DNA from 2 places in the Streptomyces sp. NBC_00859 genome. Region 2 is predicted to be linked to the other one. Evidence: riboswitches for the same ligand, from Rfam matches in the RefSeq annotation. Region 2 holds a riboswitch; the other holds the start of a gene.

Region 1 (8,664 bases), 4.6 Mb from region 2:
CGCGCGGATCGCGATCATCGTGTCGCAGAACCGGTCGAGTTCCGCCAGGTCCTCGCTCTCGGTGGGCTCGATCATCAGCGTGCCGGCCACCGGGAAGGACATCGTCGGCGCGTGGAAGCCGTAGTCGATGAGGCGCTTGGCGATGTCATCGACGGTCACGCCCGTCGCCTTCGAGAGCGGCCGCAGATCGACGATGCACTCGTGGGCGACCAGCCCGTGGGGGCCGGTGTACAGCACGGGGTAGTGAGGTTCGAGACGCTTGGCGATGTAGTTGGCGGCCAGCACGGCCACCTGCGTCGCCCGCTTCAGCCCCTCGCCACCCATGAGACGTACGTACGCCCAGGAGATCGGCAGGATCCCGGCCGAGCCCCACGGCGCGGCCGACACCGGGCCGACGCCCGTCGCGGGGCCGGCGCTCGGCTGGAGCGGGTGGTTGGGGAGGTACGGCGCCAGATGGGCCCGTACGCCGACAGGACCGACGCCGGGGCCGCCGCCGCCGTGCGGGATGCAGAACGTCTTGTGCAGGTTGAGGTGCGAGACGTCCGAGCCGAACTTGCCGGGCTTGGCGAGCCCGACGAGCGCGTTCAGGTTCGCGCCGTCCACGTACACCTGCCCGCCCGCGTCGTGCACGGCGGCGCAGATGTCGGTGATGTGCTCCTCGAAGACACCGTGGGTCGAGGGGTAGGTGACCATCAGCACGGACAGCTCGTCGCGGTACTGCTCGATCTTGGCGTTCAGGTCCTCGACGTCGACGTCGCCGTCCTCGCGGGTCTTCACGACGACGACCTTCATACCGGCCATCACGGCGCTGGCAGCGTTGGTGCCGTGAGCGGAGGAGGGGATGAGGCAGACGGTGCGCGCGGTGTCGCCGTTGGCCCGGTGGTAGGCGCGTACGGCCAGCAGACCGGCCAGCTCGCCCTGCGAGCCGGCGTTGGGCTGGAGCGAGACCTTGTCGTAGCCGGTGACCTCGGCGAGCTGGTCCTCCAGCTCATGGATGAGCGTCAGATAGCCCTGCGCCTGCTCGACCGGGGCGAAGGGGTGGATCGCGCCGAACTCGGGCCAGGTGACCGGCTCCATCTCGGTGGTCGCGTTGAGCTTCATGGTGCAGGAGCCGAGCGGGATCATGCCGCGGTCCAGCGCGTAGTCACGGTCGGCGAGCTTGCGCAGGTAGCGCAGCATCGCGGTCTCGGACCGGTGCTGGTGGAAGACCGGGTGGGTGAGGACGCTGTCCTCGCGCAGCAGCGCTCCGGGCAGCGCGTCGGGGGTCCGCTCGTCGAGGGCGTCGACGTCGCCGTCGGCGCCGAACGCGGCCCAGACGGCGGCCAGCTGGGTGCGCGTGGTCGTCTCGTCGCAGGAGACGGAGACCAGGTCCGCGTCGACCTGGTGCAGGTTCACCCCGCCCTCACGTGCGGCGGCGACGGCCTCGGCGGCCTTCCCCGCGGTCCGGACGGTGAGCGTGTCGAAGTACTCGCCGTGCACGACGTCGACGCCCGCGGCGCGCAGCCCCGCGGCCAGTACAGCCGCGTACCGGTGGGTGCGCCGGGCGATCTCGCGCAGGCCGTCCGGGCCGTGGTAGACGGCGTACATACCGGCCATCACGGCGAGGAGCACCTGGGCGGTGCAGATGTTGCTGGTGGCCTTCTCACGGCGGATGTGCTGTTCACGTGTCTGGAGGGCCAGCCGGTACGCCTTGTTGCCGTCGGCGTCGACGGATACGCCGACGAGCCGCCCCGGAAGGCTGCGCGCGAACTTCTCGCGTACGGCCATGAAACCGGCGTGCGGGCCGCCGAAGCCCATCGGGACGCCGAACCGCTGGGTCGTGCCGACCGCGATGTCCGCGCCCAGTTCGCCGGGTGAGGTGAGCAGCGTCAGCGCCAGCAGGTCGGCGGCCACCGTGACGATCGCACCCAGCTCGTGCGCCTGCTCGATGACGGGGGCGATGTTCCGCACCCGTCCGGAGGCGCCCGGGTACTGGAGCAGTACGCCGAAGACGCCGCGCTCGGCCACCTCGGCCGGGATGCCGTCGCTGAGATCGGCTACGACGACCTCGACGCCCGCGGGCTCGGCACGCGTCTCGATCACCGCGACGGTCTGCGGAAGGGCGTCGGCGTCGACCAGGAAGACACCGTTCTTGACCTTCCCGACCCGGCGGGCGAGAGACATCGCCTCGGCTGCCGCGGTGCCCTCGTCGAGCAGCGAAGCGCCCGATGTGGGCAGGCCCGTCAGGTCGGCGACAACGGTCTGGAAGTTCAGCAGCGCCTCCAGGCGCCCCTGGGAGATCTCCGGCTGGTAGGGCGTGTACGCCGTGTACCAGGCGGGATTCTCCATGACGTTGCGGAGGATGACCGGCGGGGTGAACGTGCCGTAGTAGCCGAGCCCGATCATCGGCGCCAGGACCTGGTTGCGGTCGGCGAGCGTCCGCAGCTCGGCGAGGACCTCGGCCTCGGAGCGCGCCTCCGGGAGGTTCAGCGCCCCGGCACTCTTGATCACCTCGGGCACGGCGGCCGAGGTGAGCTCGTCCAGCGAGCCGTAACCGACGTGGGCGAGCATCTTGGCCTGCGCCCCGGCGTCGGGCCCGATGTGGCGCTGCTCGAAGGGGGTGCCACGCTCCAGCTGGGAGAGCGGAATGCGGTGGGCGGTCATGGCAGAGGCCTCCTGGTCGATGCGACCTGCGAGGGGTACCACGGCACGGGTACCCGGACGGCCTCCCCCTCTGTCATCTCAACCTGAGAGCTTCACCGGTCCGTCTGCTCGACGCACCGGCTTGCACCGTCGGTGAGGAAGGGATCCGGGCGTGCCCGCCCGACGCCCGCCCTGCTTTCCAGAGTGACCTCGTCCGCGCGGTACGTGTGCCTGAGAGATTCCGGGGAGGATTTGCTCCTTCGGCGCCCCCGGACACCTGTCCGAAGGGCTCTCCCGCGCGGGGTCAGCAGCCACGGGCCAGCGTACCAGCGAGCCACTTGGCACGGCGTTCGAGTGGCCGATGCCGCGGTTCTGCACTTCTGTGGGGGGAGAGACCTTCGCAGGGGCGGATACGTCGTGATTCGCTGGGATCAGTTGGAGGGACCGTGCAGAGCGACATCGATCCGCGCAGCCTGATAGGCCGCAAGGCGTTCGACCGCAACGGCCACAAGATAGGCACGGTCGACGAGGTCTACCTCGACGACGCCACCGGGGTGCCTGAGTGGGCCGCGGTACGCACCGGGCTGTTCAGCCGGGATGCGTTCGTTCCCCTGAAGCCGAGCGAAGTGGTCCGGGAGACCCTGCTGGTGCCGTTCGACCGCACTCTGATCAAAGAGGCTCCGGACTTCGGTGTCGGCCGTCATCTCTCGCCCGAGCAGGAGCTCCAGCTCTACCACCACTACGGGCTCGGCATCTCGGCCCCCGCGCCTCCGCCCCCCGACCGGGACTTCGGCCGGCTCGCGGGCGACGAGGAACGCACCTGAGCATCCGGCCCCTCCCCGCCCGGATCCGCCTCCCCTGCCCGGCCCGCTTCCGCGGTGTGTCCGCCGGTGCCGTGCTCCTGTCGCCCGTCCGTCACGTCCGGTCCAGACCCGGCCGCCCGGACCAGTGGCAGCGGGTCCGCCGGCTCCAGTGCGGGATCGTCGACGCTGAAGGTCCGCACCCGGCCGGGCTCCGTCGCGTACGGATCCTCGAACCGCACGGTGACCCGGCCGATGCCACTTCCCTGCACCCATCCGGCGCCGTACTCGTCGTGGCGCACGTCGTGCCCGGCGAGCCAGCGGCGTCCGCCGGGCACGACGTGCGCCTCGTCCGCCGGTACCGCCACAGGTTCGGGCGGCGCCTCGTCCGCCGATGACTCCAGCACGGCTGCGGCCCGCTCGGTGGCCGCCTGCGCGAAGAGGTCCTCCTGCGTGAAGTCCGCCAGGCCAGTGACGCCCACCCCGAGGAGCCTCACCCCGCCGGTGGTGTCCACGGACTCCAGCAGCCTGCCTGCGGCCTCCCGTACGACCTCCGGGTCGTCCGTGGGTCCCCGGAGCGTCTCGGAGCGGGTCAGCGTCGAGAAGTCGTAGCGCCGTACCTTCAGCACCACGGTCCGGCCGGACCGGCCGGCGGCCCGCAGCCGCTCCACGCAGCGCCCGGCCAGCCGCACCACTTCCGCCCGCACCCGCACCCGGTCGTGCAGGTCCACATCGAAGGTGTCCTCCACCGAGACCGATTTGGCGTCCCGCTCGGCGACGACCGGCCGGTCGTCGTGCCCGAGTGCCATCCGGTGGAGGGAGGCGCCGTGCGCCTTGCCCAGCAGCCGGACGAGCTCGTCCTCACCGGCCTCGGCCAGATGGGACACCGTGGTCATCCCGGCTCTGCGCAGATGCTCACCCGTCGCGGGCCCCACACCGGGCAGTGTCCGTACGGAGAGCGGCGCCAGGAGCTCTCGCTCGGTCCCCGGCTCGATCAGGACGAGACCGTCCGGTTTGGCCCGCTCCGAGCCGATCTTCGCGAGCATCTTGGAGCCGGCGAGCCCCACCGACCCGCTGAGCCCGGTGACCTCACGGATGTCCCTGCGCAGCCGCTCACCGGCGCGCCGGGCCGACCGGGTGCCGTCGGCCACCCCGCCCGCCTCCAGGTCCACGAAGGCCTCGTCCAGGCTCAGTGGCTCCATCAGCGGCGAGAGCCTCCCGAGCAGCTCCATGACCTGGAGGCTCACCTCGCGATAGAGAGCGAAGCGCGGTACGAGGTACGCGGCGTTCGGACAGAGCCTCCGGGCCTGCGCCATCGGCATCGCCGAATGGATCCCGAACCGCCGGGCCTCGTACGAGGCCGTCGACACCACTCCGCGCGGCCCGAGACCGCCGACCACCACCGGCTTCCCGCGCAGGCTCGGCTTCGCCGCCTGTTCCGCGGCGGCGAAGAAGGCATCCATGTCCAGATGCAGGATGGTGGGCGCAGCTCTCACACCACCGATGCTGCCTCACCGCACTGACAATCGGGCCCTGCGGCGCTGGGCCCCGTCAGACGGCGCGGTTCCGCCGCCGGGCCAGCTCGTCAGCGGGGTTGTGCCCCACCAGGGTTTCGCCGGTGTCGATCCGCTCGCCGTGCAGCTGCGAGAGGGCGCGCTCCACGTCACGCCACACGACTCCCACGGCGATGCCGAAGATCCCCTGGCCTCCCTGCAGGAGTCCGACCACCTCGTCGGGCGAGGTGCACTCGTACACCGTCGCTCCGTCGCTCATCAGCGTCATGCGGTCGAGATCGCGGGCTCCGCGGTCTCTGAGGTGGTGGACCGCCGTCCGGATGTTCTGCAGCGCCACACCGGTGTCCAGGAACCGCTTGACGATCTTGAGGACGACGACGTCCCGGAAGCTGTAGAGGCGCTGGGTGCCGGAGCCCTGCGCGGGCCGCACACTCGGCTCGACCAGCCCCGTACGCGCCCAGTAGTCGAGCTGCCGGTAGGTGATGCCGGCCGCCGCGCAGGCGGTCGGCCCCCGGTAGCCGACGGTGTCGGTCGATGGTTCGGCCGTTGAGCCGTGAAGCGGATACGGCATGCCGTCCCCCGGAACCAGTCCGGGGAGATCCCCTGCCATATCTTCGCCGGTGCTTCTCACGCCGACCTCCGTCCTTGAACTGCCCACTCGACGGTAGGCAGTCACTTGAGGTGCGTCAACGATCGCCACACTCGGCACGCCGAGTGATAATCACCCTAAGAGTGGTTTCGCGCACCTCTCACCGGGGAAAGGCTTGCCGGATGCGCTGACGCCGTCGGCCGGAGCGTCACTGGCTGTTCGTCCCGAAGTCCTCCGGGGAGATCTGGTCGAGGAACTCGCGGAACTTCTCCACCTCGTCCTCCTGCTCGTCCGGGATGGCGATTCCCGCATCGTCGAGCACCCCGTCACTGCCGTAGATCGGAGTCCCGGTGCGCAGGGCGAGCGCTATGGCGTCGGACGGCCTGGCACTCACCTCGACCCCGCTCGCGAAGACCAGCTCCGCGAAGAAGACCCCGTCGCGCAGGTCGGTGATGCGTACTTCCGTGAGCTCCTGGCCGACCGCTTCGAGGACATCCTTGAAGAGGTCATGGGTCAGCGGCCTGGCCGGAGCCATGCCCTGCTGGGCGAAGGCGATCGCAGTCGCTTCACCAGGGCCGATCCAGATAGGGAGATACCGGTCGCCTCCCACTTCACGCAGGAGCACGATCGGCTGGTTGGAGGGCATTTCCACCCGGACACCCACAACGTCGAGCTCGTTCACACAGCAACCCTAGGACGTGCCCGGCAGGTTTGGGTAGTCGGGCACCCCCTTGATCAGTACAACCGGACCCGCAGGGAGGTCTGAACGAGCGCCGCGTGCAGCCGCACAGTCAGCGCTGCCAGGTCCTTCGTGGTCGTATCCGCATCCGCTCTGGTCTGCGGGTTACGGTTCAGCCGAAGGGGGGCGACGACCTGTTCGATGAGCCCGGACTCACGATCGGCGGCCGCTTTCATGGCGCGCAGATGCCTGGGCTCCAGGCCGAACCGGCCCAGGTCCGCCACCAGACCCGCCACATTCACGGCCTCGGCGTCGTACCCGCCCTCCGGGAGCGCCGAGAGCAGCCCGTAGGACTCCCACTCGGCGAGGTCCTCCGCGGTGATCCCGGCGGCCGCCAGGAGCTCGTCGCGGCCCACCCTAGACGCCGTCGGGCCATCGGCGTCCCCGTCCGGCGCCCCCTCCGCGGACTCGCGGAGGCCACCGGGTGCGGGGAGCTGGATCTGCTCCCCGCGGCCCAGCGCTTCAAGGTGGTCCCTGATGACCTTCAACGGCAGATAGTGGTCACGCTGCATCCTCAGGACCTGAGCGAGGCGCTCGACGTCCGCGGCACCGAACTTCCGGTAGCCGGACGACGTGCGCTGCGGCTCGACAAGGCCTTCGGCCTCCAGGAAACGGATCTTGGAGATCGTGACCTCGGGGAACTCTTCCCGGAGCAGATTCAGGACCGTGCCGATGCTGACCAGCCGGTCGTCCTCGGTGGCGGTGCCGTCGCCGGCACCGCCCGTCGATGATTGCAGCATGGATCTTCCCTGAAGGGTCACACGCCCCGCTGGCTCGCGTAGAAGACCAGCCGGTACTTCCCGATCTGCACCTCGTCACCGTTCGAGAGCACGACGGCGTCGATGCGCTCACGGTTGACGTACGTACCGTTCAGGCTGCCGACGTCCGAGACGGTGAAACCGCCGTCGGCGCCCCTGCGGAACTCCACATGGCGCCTCGACACGGTGACGTCGTCGAGGAAGATGTCGCTCTGCGGATGACGGCCGGCTGTGGTCAGATCGCCGTCCAGCAGGAAGCGGCTTCCCGAGTTCGGACCGCGCCTGACCACGAGGAGCGCCGAGCCGAGGGGCAGGGCATCGACGGCCGCCTGTGCCTCGGGGGAGAGCGAGGGCGAAGCGGTCTGACCGGTCGCCTCCGCCTCGTACGCCTCAAGGCCGGAGATGGAGATCGTCGAAGTGGTCTCCGAGGGCCGTTCGGGCACTCCGGCCCGCAGCGGCGCTCCGCAGTTGGAGCAGAACCGGCTGTCCTCGGCATTGCGGTGGCCGCACCTCGTGCAAACCGGCATGGACACATCCTCCTGCCGCGACTGCCCTGCGTGAGCGTTGGTTGCGTACGGATCGGAGGACAACCCTCGACCCGAACTTGAGGTTGACGCTTCCCCAAAACCTATGCGGCCCTGACCCGCGGGGTCAACAGATGACGCACCCTGATCACCCGAAATGTCGCGACCGGGCCGACCCACCTCGTCCCGGAACAGCGGGCGGTCACCGCCCTGGTCCTCGCCCTCCACATGACGTGGGGCGCGGTGCCGTGCGCTGTCCTCACGTGCACTCTTGCCGAACAACTTCCCAAACAACTTCACGGGCGATTCCCCTTGACCGAAACAGACCCGCCCGTGGGGCAGGACGAACTCTCGATGAACACACCTGCCGAACCGGACATCCTTACAACGTCCGTATCCCCCAGACAGTTTCCACCACGCACCCCGCTATCGCTGCGCCGACCCCCCGCAACCTCATGGCCGTGTCCCGCGCCCCTCGCACTCCCCCGCCTCACTGCGAGGAGGACCGAGCGTAGTCAGGCCGCTTCGCCGGTCGCAAGGCGTCCACAACGATCTTCTGTGCAGGCGTCACAGTGGCTGTGGCCTGCTCCTTCTCAAGAGTCTGCACCACTCCGCCCGGAATATTCAGCGCAGGCTCCAAGTCGGCGGGCTTCCCGATCACCTTGAAGGTGTACGGCGCGCTGATCTTCTCCGTGTCCACCCGGATCCCGCCGCCCTCGTCGGAGAAGTACGTGTCCCCCACCACACGGACACCGTTGACCTGAATCGCCTCGGCTCCGGCCGCCCGCAGCTCCTGGATCGTGTCGAGCAGCATGTCCGACTTGACCGCCCGGTGCGGGTCGTTGATGAGGAGGGTGATGCCCGGCCCCTGGGCGGCCACCGTCCCGGCCAGGATGCCGAGCTGACGTGCCTTCTCGTCCGTCTGCTTGCGCGCCTCCTCGGCCTGGTCCGAGCTGCTCTCCAGCTCGGTGCGCTGGCTCTGCAGGCGCTGCTTCTCGTCGTCGAGGCGCTGCGTGCGGTTGTCGAGCTCGTCGAGGATCCGCACCAGGTCCTCCTGGCGTGCACCCCGCAGCGGACTGTTGTCGCTGTTGGAGCGAACCTGGATGGCGAGTCCCAGC
Region 2 (8,664 bases):
CCCGGGTTCACCGCGACTCCCAGCTGGGGCGGCAGCCCCCGGGCGAACTCGATGGCGGGGGCCACCGCGAAGGAGAAGTGCGAGCCGACGCACTGAAGAAACTGCGCCTCTGAACTGAAGACAGGCACATAGGCTCCGCCTTCGATATCCAGGGTCGGGAGGTCGAGGGAACTGCTTTCGTTTCCACCGCCGTTGGGCAGCGGGACCCAGAGGTTGCTGCGCCCCAGCACCTCGATCAGCCGGCCGCCCGCGGCGGGGTTCCCGACCGACGCGGCCAGTACCTCTTCGAGCTCGTTTCCCGGCCATGCCATGTCCACCGAGGTATCCCCTTCTCACCTGTTCACCTGCCGACCGACCCTAACGGCCTCCCCCACGATAGAGAGCGGGGCCGTCGCGCCACCGTCCCCGAAAGCGATCCGGCCCAGCACCGCCGCCGCCTGCCGGTCGAGCAGCACCACCGAGGCGCACCCGGCGGGCAGCCGCACCCGCTCGGCATCGCGGACCAGCCCGGCGACCGCCCTGCGGTGCCGGGCGAAGGCGTAAGCGGAGACCTTCCGGCCGCGCTCCGTCTGGCCGGCCCGCGCCACCCCGGGCGCCACGTCGAGCAGCAGCAGGTGCAGGGAGCTCCGGCGCCTGCGGGCCGTCCGGGCCAGCAGGGTGCGCACCCAGGGGTGCGCACCGCAGTCGTGAACGACCACACCGGCGCCCGAGCCCAGGGCGCGCCACAGCCTGAGGTAGTGGGCGGCGCGCACCAGAGGGCGGAAGCTCCAGTAAGGGAGCCGGCGGGGAAGCCGGCGCTCCCAGAGCTCCCTGGTGTCCTGCGAGTCGACCGCGTGAGCCCCCGCCGCCCTGCGTAAGAACGTGGACTTCCCACTGCCCGGCAGGCCGGACACCACCACCACATCCCCTGCCGCGAACACCAGAGCGTGCGGGCTGCGGCCCGCCAGCCGGCGCAGGTCCCGCACCGTGTCCGCCGCTCCAGGCCCGCCCGCTGCCCCGTACCCGCGCCGCCTCGGCCCCATGGCCGCTCCCCCCGTCGGGCCACCTGTGTCCCTGCCCATGAAGTGTAAAGAAAGAGTAATGCGACACAAGTGCTGCGCCGCTCCCCCGGCATGCGATGATGTGCGCGCCAACTCCATACAGGCCGTTCGAATCCGCGCGGGAGAGTCCCCGGTCACCGGCCGGGGCGCCGAAGGAGCAAGTCCCTCCCTTGTAATCTCTCAGGCCCCGTACCGCGCGGACGAGGCAGATCTGAAAAGCGGGCCGCCGTGCGGCCCCACCCAAGGTGCAAGCCGTGCCCTCTCAACAGGCGCCGGCGAACCTCTCAGGTTCCGATGACAGATGGGGAGGAATCGTCCTCGTCTGTCATGCCCCGGGAGTACCGCATATGAGCCCCGCCACCCGCCTCACAGCACTCGACGCCCTGCACCGGTCGCTCGGCGCGACCATGACCGACTTCGCGGGCTGGGACATGCCGCTGCGCTACGGCAGCGAACGCGACGAGCACATCGCCGTACGGACGCGCGCCGGGCTCTTCGACCTCTCCCACATGGGCGAGATCACCGTCAGCGGCCCGGATGCCGTGAAACTGCTCGACCACGCCCTGGTCGGCAACATCGGCACTGTCGGCAACGGCCGTGCCCGCTACACCATGATCTGCCAGGAGGACGGCGGAATCCTGGACGACCTGATCGTGTACCGGCTCGGCGAGCAGGAGTACATGGTCGTCGCCAATGCCGGCAACGCCCAGGTCGTGCTCGACGCCCTGACCGCCCGTGCGGCCGGCTTCGACGCCGTCGTGCGGGACGACCGCGACGCGTACGCCCTGCTGGCCGTACAGGGCCCGGAATCCTCCGGCATCCTGAAATCGCTCACCGACGCCGACCTCGACGGGCTGAAGTACTACGCGGGCCTGCCCGGCACCGTCGCCGGTGTCCAGGCGCTCATCGCCAGGACCGGCTACACGGGAGAGGACGGTTTCGAACTGTTCGTCGCCCCCTCCGACGCCGAGAAGCTCTGGCAGGCGCTGACCGTGGCGGGCGCCCCGGCAGGCCTGGTGCCGTGCGGCCTCTCCTGCCGCGACACGCTGCGCCTGGAGGCCGGCATGCCGCTCTACGGCCATGAGCTGACCACCGCGCTGACCCCCTTCGACGCCGGCCTCGGCCGGGTCGTCAAGTTCGAGAAGGAGGGCGACTTCGTCGGGCGTACGTCCCTGGAAGCCGCCGCCGAGCACGCAGCCGCCGCCCCGCCGCGCAAGCTGGTCGGACTGATCGCCGAGGGCCGCAGGGTCCCCCGCGCGGGCTACCGGGTCGTCGCGGACGGCCAGGTCGTCGGCGAGGTCACATCGGGCGCCCCCTCACCGACGCTGGGCAGGCCGATCGCCATCGCGTACGTCGACGCGGCCCACGCTGAGCCCGGCACGTCCGGTGTCGGAGTGGACATCCGCGGTACCCATGAGCCGTACGAGGTCGTGGCACTGCCGTTCTACAAGCGCCAGAAGTGACCCACACCATCTCAGCCCGTAAGACCATCGTCCACCAGCACTCCCCCGCATCCAGGAGAATCAGGTCATGAGCAACCCCCAGCAGCTGCGTTACAGCAAGGAGCACGAGTGGCTGTCGGTCGCCGAGGACGGCGTCTCGACGGTCGGCATCACGGAGTACGCGGCCAACGCGCTCGGTGATGTCGTCTTCGCCCAGCTCCCTGAGGCCGGGTCCACGGTCACCGCGGGCGAGACCTGCGGCGAGCTGGAGTCGACCAAGTCGGTCAGCGATCTGTACGCCCCGGTGACCGGTGAGATCACCGAGACCAACCAGGACGTCATCGACGACCCGTCGCTGGTGAACACCGCCCCGTACGAGGGTGGTTGGCTGTTCAAGGTGCGCGTCACCGGCGAGCCGGACGACCTGCTCTCCGCCGACGAGTACGACGCATTCTCCGCCGGCAACTAGGGACTATTGATGTCACTTCTTGATTCCTCCCTCCACGAGCTCGACCCGGACGTCGCCGCCGCTGTCGACGCCGAGCTGGTCCGCCAGCAGTCCACCCTCGAAATGATCGCCTCGGAGAACTTCGCTCCGGTCGCGGTCATGGAGGCCCAGGGCTCCGTCCTCACCAACAAGTACGCCGAGGGCTACCCGGGCCGCCGCTACTACGGCGGCTGTGAGCACGTCGACGTGATCGAGACGATCGCGATCGACCGCGTCAAGGCACTGTTCGGCGCCGAGCACGCGAACGTCCAGCCGCACTCGGGTGCCCAGGCGAACGCGGCCGCGATGTTCGCGCTGCTCAAGCCCGGTGACACGATCATGGGCCTGAACCTCGCCCACGGCGGGCACCTGACCCACGGCATGAAGATCAACTTCTCCGGCAAGCTCTACAACGTGGTCGCTTACCACGTCGACGAGGAGACTGGTCAGGTCGACATGGACGAGGTCGCCCGCCTCGCCAAGGAGTCCCAGCCGAAGCTGATCGTGGCCGGCTGGTCCGCCTACCCGCGCCAGCTGGACTTCGCCGCCTTCCGCCGGATCGCCGACGAGGTCGGCGCGTACCTGATGGTCGACATGGCACACTTCGCGGGCCTGGTGGCAGCCGGTCTGCACCCGTCGCCGGTCCCCCACGCGCACGTGGTCACCACGACCACGCACAAGACGCTGGGCGGCCCGCGCGGTGGTGTGATCCTCTCCACCGCCGAGCTCGCCAAGAAGATCAACTCCGCGGTCTTCCCGGGTCAGCAGGGCGGCCCGCTGGAGCATGTGATCGCGGCCAAGGCTGTCTCGTTCAAGGTCGCGGCGACCGACGAGTTCAAGGAGCGCCAGCAGCGCACCCTGGACGGCTCCCGCATCCTGGCGGAGCGCCTGGTGCAGGCCGACGTCACCGAGCACGGTGTCTCGGTCCTCTCCGGCGGCACCGACGTGCACCTGGTCCTGGTGGACCTGCGCAACTCGGAGCTGGACGGCCAGCAGGCCGAGGACCGTCTCCACGAGATCGGCATCACGGTCAACCGCAACGCCGTCCCGAACGACCCGCGCCCGCCGATGGTCACATCGGGGCTGCGGATCGGTACGCCGGCGCTGGCCACCCGCGGTTTCCAGGCCGAGGACTTCTCCGAGGTCGCGGACGTCATCGCGGCCGCGCTGAAGCCGGCCTACGACCGGGAGGCGCTGGCCGCCCGGGTCTCCGCACTGGCCGCGAAGTTCCCGCTCTACCCCGGGCTGAAGTAGGACCGATTCGGTCCTGATCAGTACCGTTTTGTACGAACCACGGGGCACCCCGCACACTGGACAGTGAGCGGGGTGCCCCGCACCACGTAGGCACCGCGCTCACTGCTGTACCGCGCTACCTCTGCACCACCCCGGCAGACAACGGCGTCTACCCACACCAAGGAGTCCTCCCGTGGCCATATCGGTCTTCGACCTCTTCTCGGTCGGCATCGGCCCGTCCAGCTCCCACACGGTGGGCCCCATGCGGGCCGCCCGGATGTTCGCCGCCCGCCTGAAGAACGAGGGCCTGCTGGCCCACACCGCGTCGGTCCGCGCCGAGCTCTTCGGCTCGCTGGGGGCCACCGGCCACGGACACGGCACCCCGAAGGCGGTGCTCCTCGGCCTGGAGGGCGAGTCGCCCCGTACGGTCGACGTCGAGCACGCCGACGCCCGCATCGACGAGATCCGAGCCAACGGCCGCATCAACCTCTTCGGTGCGCACGAGATCCCCTTCGACTTCGACGCGGACCTGATCCTGCACCGCCGCAAGGCGCTGCCGTACCACGCGAACGGGATGACGGTCCTCGCGTACGACGCCGAGGGGGCGCCGCTCCTGGAGAAGACGTACTACTCGGTGGGCGGCGGCTTCGTGGTGGACGAGGACGCCGTCGGCGAGGACCGCATCGTCCTCGACGACACCGTCCTGAAGCACCCCTTCCGCACCGGCGACGAGCTGCTGCGGCTGACCCGCGAGACGGGCCTGTCCATCTCCGCGCTGATGATGGAGAACGAGAAGGCCTGGCGCACCGAGGCGGAGATCCGCTCGGGGCTCCTGGACATCTGGGGCGTCATGCAGTCCTGCGTGGCCCGCGGCATGTCCCGCGAGGGCATCCTGCCGGGCGGCCTCAAGGTACGCCGCCGCGCGGCCAACTCGGCCCGCCAGCTGCGCGCCGAGGGCGACCCCCTCGCCCGCGCCATGGAGTGGATCACCCTCTACGCGATGGCCGTGAACGAGGAGAACGCGGCGGGCGGCCGCGTCGTCACCGCCCCGACGAACGGCGCGGCCGGCATCATCCCCGCCGTTCTCCACTACTACATCAACTTCATCCCCGGGGCCGACGAGGAGGGCGTCGTCCGGTTCCTGCTCTCCGCGGGCGCCATCGGCATGCTCTTCAAGGAGAACGCGTCCATCTCCGGCGCCGAGGTCGGATGCCAGGGCGAGGTCGGCTCCGCCTGCTCCATGGCGGCCGGCGCACTGGCCGAGGTCCTGGGCGGCTCCCCCGAGCAGGTGGAGAACGCGGCGGAGATCGGCATGGAGCACAACCTGGGCCTGACCTGCGACCCGGTCGGCGGACTCGTCCAGATCCCGTGCATCGAACGGAACGGCATGGCGGCCGTCAAGGCGGTCACGGCGGCGAAGATGGCGATGCGCGGCGACGGCAGCCACAAGGTGTCCCTGGACAAGGTCATCAAGACGATGAAGGAGACCGGCGCCGACATGTCGGTCAAGTACAAGGAGACGGCCCGGGGCGGGCTCGCGGTGAACATCATCGAGTGCTAGACAGATGGGCCCTGGCCAGCGCTTATTAATCTTTCAGCGCTGTCAGGGCCTTCCCTGCTCACGCGGCGGAAAGTCCCTGAAAACGCCCTGGGACAGATGTGAAAGTCCCTGAAAAGTCCCTGGGATATCCCCCTGGAAGGGGTTTTTGACCTGCCGGTTCGCGGCATGTGATCAACGCCGGATATGCCGCTCACCCACCAGCTGATGTATCAAATCGTTCCCCCGCTCCCACCCAAGGGGTGTCATTCGATACATGAACGCTGCGGAAAACCCGCGCTTGGAGCAGCGGCTGGCCGGCCTCTCCCCCCACATTCACGACGGCGCAGGCGCGACAGGCCCTGCTCTCCCCTCGCGATCTGGCGCACTTGGTCACGGAGGGGGAGGTAGCCGAACTGTCCCGTGGGGTGTACCGGCGGGCAGACGCCCCGGAAACGGCGCACGCGGATTTACTGGCCGTGTGCGCACGGGCCCATCGCGCCGTCGTGTGCGGTGAATCCGCCCTGGCTCTGCATGAACTGATCGACGACATCCCCGCAGCAGTACACATCGCCGTGCCGCGCGGTTCACGCCGCCCGACGATTTCCTACCCGCCGACCGTGGTGGCGCAGTACGCCGCAAAGACCTTCGACCTCGGTATCGAACGGTTCGAAGCAGCCCCGGGAGAAACCATCCCCATGTACAGCGCAGCTCGCAGCGTCGTCGACGCAATGCGGCACCGCAGCCACCTCGGCGAAACCCTCGCCCTGTCCGCGCTCGGCCGTTACCTGCGCCGAAGCGGGCGCGGTGGCGTTGGCGTTGGCGTTGGCGTTGGCGTTGGCGTTGGCGAACTCCAGCACATCGCAAGCGAGTTGGACGCCCTCGCCGTCGTCCGCCCCGCCGTAGAGGCGGTGCTCGCCTGATGGCCAACCCCACCCGCGACACCACCGCCGACCGCGTCTACAACGACCTGCGCAACCTGGACGGCCAAGAATTCACCACAGCGCCGACCGCCACCGCCACACACCGCGGCATCACCCTGAAGCCCCCTCAGCACCACCATCACCGACCTCGGCGAGCGCCGCCAGACCTCCTACACCGCCTGGCACCGCCGGCAAGGCACCGCCGAAACGAGCTACCCCGGACGCTTCACGGATGTCGTCCGGCAGGTCACCGCCTTCGCAGACACACTCCTCAACGGCGAGGCTGTCAACCCCACTTGGAGTGCGGCGACCCTCACGTGGTCATGAAACAGGCCTGGCCGACCGGCCAGGCCTGCGGGCCGGCCCCGGAACCTACGCATGACGAATGGAGTACCGGCCGGAAGCCGGGACGCACCGCACGCGGCTTCACAACTGAGCCGACCTGCCTCGTGGTTGGCAGTACGGGGAGGTAACCGCCACGCCTCGGGAAGATCCTGTGCCGGTCCGCCCGAAGCCCTGCTGGACAGATCACCGGACAGTACACTCTGTGATCGTTGCAGGACTGTCCGGTGTCATCCGGCACGAGGCGTGAGGACGGGGCGGTGCTGGTGACGCCAGAGGCAGGCATCAAGGTCGCGGGGCGGTATCTGTTGCAGGAGACCGTCGGCAAGGGCGGGATGGGCGTCGTCTGGCGGGCCTGGGACGAGCGGCTCGAGCGGCAGGTCGCGGTCAAGTTCGCCCACCCGGACGACGACCGGGCCACGCAGCAGCTCATGAAGGAGGCCCGCAACGCCGGGCGGCTGCACCACGCGAACATCGTGGGCGTCTTCGACTGCGACCACGACGCCGACACCTGCTGGATCGTCATGGAATACGTGCCCGCCCGGAGCCTGGGCCAGATCGTCGCGGAGCGCGGTCTGCTCCCGCCCGACGAGGCCGGGGCGATCGGCTGCCAGATCGCGGCCGCCCTGATGAAGTCCCACAGCGCCGGCGTGGTGCACGGCGATGTGACCCCGGAGAACATCCTGGTCACCGACGAAGGCATCGCCAGGCTCACCGACTTCGGGATCTCGCGGGCGATGTGGAGCGAGACCACCCGCACGACGACCGGTGTGGTGCGCGGCAAACCCCGCTATCTGGCGCCCGAGTTGGTCAGGGGGAAGCGGGGGGACGAGAAGTCCGACGTGTTCTCACTGGGTGCGACGCTGTACACGGCGGTCGAGGGCCAGTCGCCGTACGGGCAGGCCGAGCACCCCATGGCGTACGTGGCCAGGGCCATGGAAGGGCACATCGAACCCGCGGTCCGGGCCGGTCTGCTGTCCGGGCCCCTGGCCGCGCTGCTGGAGGTGGAGCCCCGGGACCGGCCCGACGCCGCCGGTGCGTACGAGTTGCTGACGCGAGCCGCGCCGCCTCCACCCGAGATCACGGCGAAGCTGCGCGGGGCCCGCACTCTGCCGCTCGGCCCCCTCCCCTCCGTCACCCGCCGGTTACCGAGGGCCGTACGCCGCCGGGGCCGACCGCTCGCGCTCGCGTCGGGGGCGCTGCTCGCCGCCGCCGCGGTCACGGCCGCCGTGCTGCACCCGTGGACCGCGGATGGTGACCGCCGGACGCACGCGGAAGCCAAGCCCCCGGCCACCGCGACCGCCGGCCGGCCCGGGACCGTCGGCGACGCCGCGACTGCCGACCCCTGCGGTCTGCCCGACGCCGCCTCGCTGAGCAGGTTCGGCGCCACCCATCTCGACGCGGCCTACGGGGAGTTCAACCGCTGCGATGTAGTGGCGGAGGCGGGCAACGGGGACGAACTCGCGGATCTGGAGCTCGAACTCGACAACACACCGGCGCAGTTCGAGGGCGACGTGCCCACCAGGCGCGTCGGCAACGTCACCGTCGGGTCGTACGCACGCGACGGAGACGAGTGCGAGCGGCACATCGCGACGGCGGACCACGAGCAGATCGTGATCGTCGGGAAGCGGCGCGCGGCCGGGGCGCCCGACCCGTGCGC

Evidence for each region. A riboswitch is a leader RNA that binds a small molecule or an ion and turns the genes downstream of it on or off. The one in region 2 is predicted to bind glycine.
Region 1: another riboswitch for glycine. It lies ahead of gcvP (aminomethyl-transferring glycine dehydrogenase); the one in region 2 lies ahead of gcvT (glycine cleavage system aminomethyltransferase GcvT).

Annotation. Positions count from the first base shown of each region.
Region 1 covers NZ_CP108826.1:6,866,436-6,875,099, reverse strand. The annotation lists gene gcvP (aminomethyl-transferring glycine dehydrogenase) at 1-2,643, opposite strand, end outside; glycine riboswitch at 2,832-2,929, opposite strand; gene OG584_RS30295 (PRC-barrel domain-containing protein) at 3,069-3,446, shown strand; gene OG584_RS30290 (DNA polymerase IV) at 3,362-4,918, opposite strand; gene OG584_RS30285 (MerR family transcriptional regulator) at 4,974-5,546, opposite strand; gene OG584_RS30280 (bifunctional nuclease family protein) at 5,734-6,207, opposite strand; gene OG584_RS30275 (MerR family transcriptional regulator) at 6,261-7,004, opposite strand; gene OG584_RS30270 (FHA domain-containing protein) at 7,022-7,954, opposite strand; gene OG584_RS30265 (DUF881 domain-containing protein) at 8,037-8,664, opposite strand, start outside.
Region 2 covers NZ_CP108826.1:2,282,825-2,291,488, forward strand. The annotation lists gene OG584_RS09450 (enhanced serine sensitivity protein SseB) at 1-311, opposite strand, end outside; gene OG584_RS09455 (AAA family ATPase) at 333-1,022, opposite strand; glycine riboswitch at 1,150-1,245, shown strand; gene gcvT (glycine cleavage system aminomethyltransferase GcvT) at 1,388-2,503, shown strand; gene gcvH (glycine cleavage system protein GcvH) at 2,571-2,951, shown strand; gene glyA (serine hydroxymethyltransferase) at 2,961-4,223, shown strand; gene OG584_RS09475 (L-serine ammonia-lyase) at 4,396-5,763, shown strand; gene OG584_RS09480 (hypothetical protein) at 6,246-6,662, shown strand; gene OG584_RS09485 (serine/threonine-protein kinase) at 7,265-8,664, shown strand, end outside.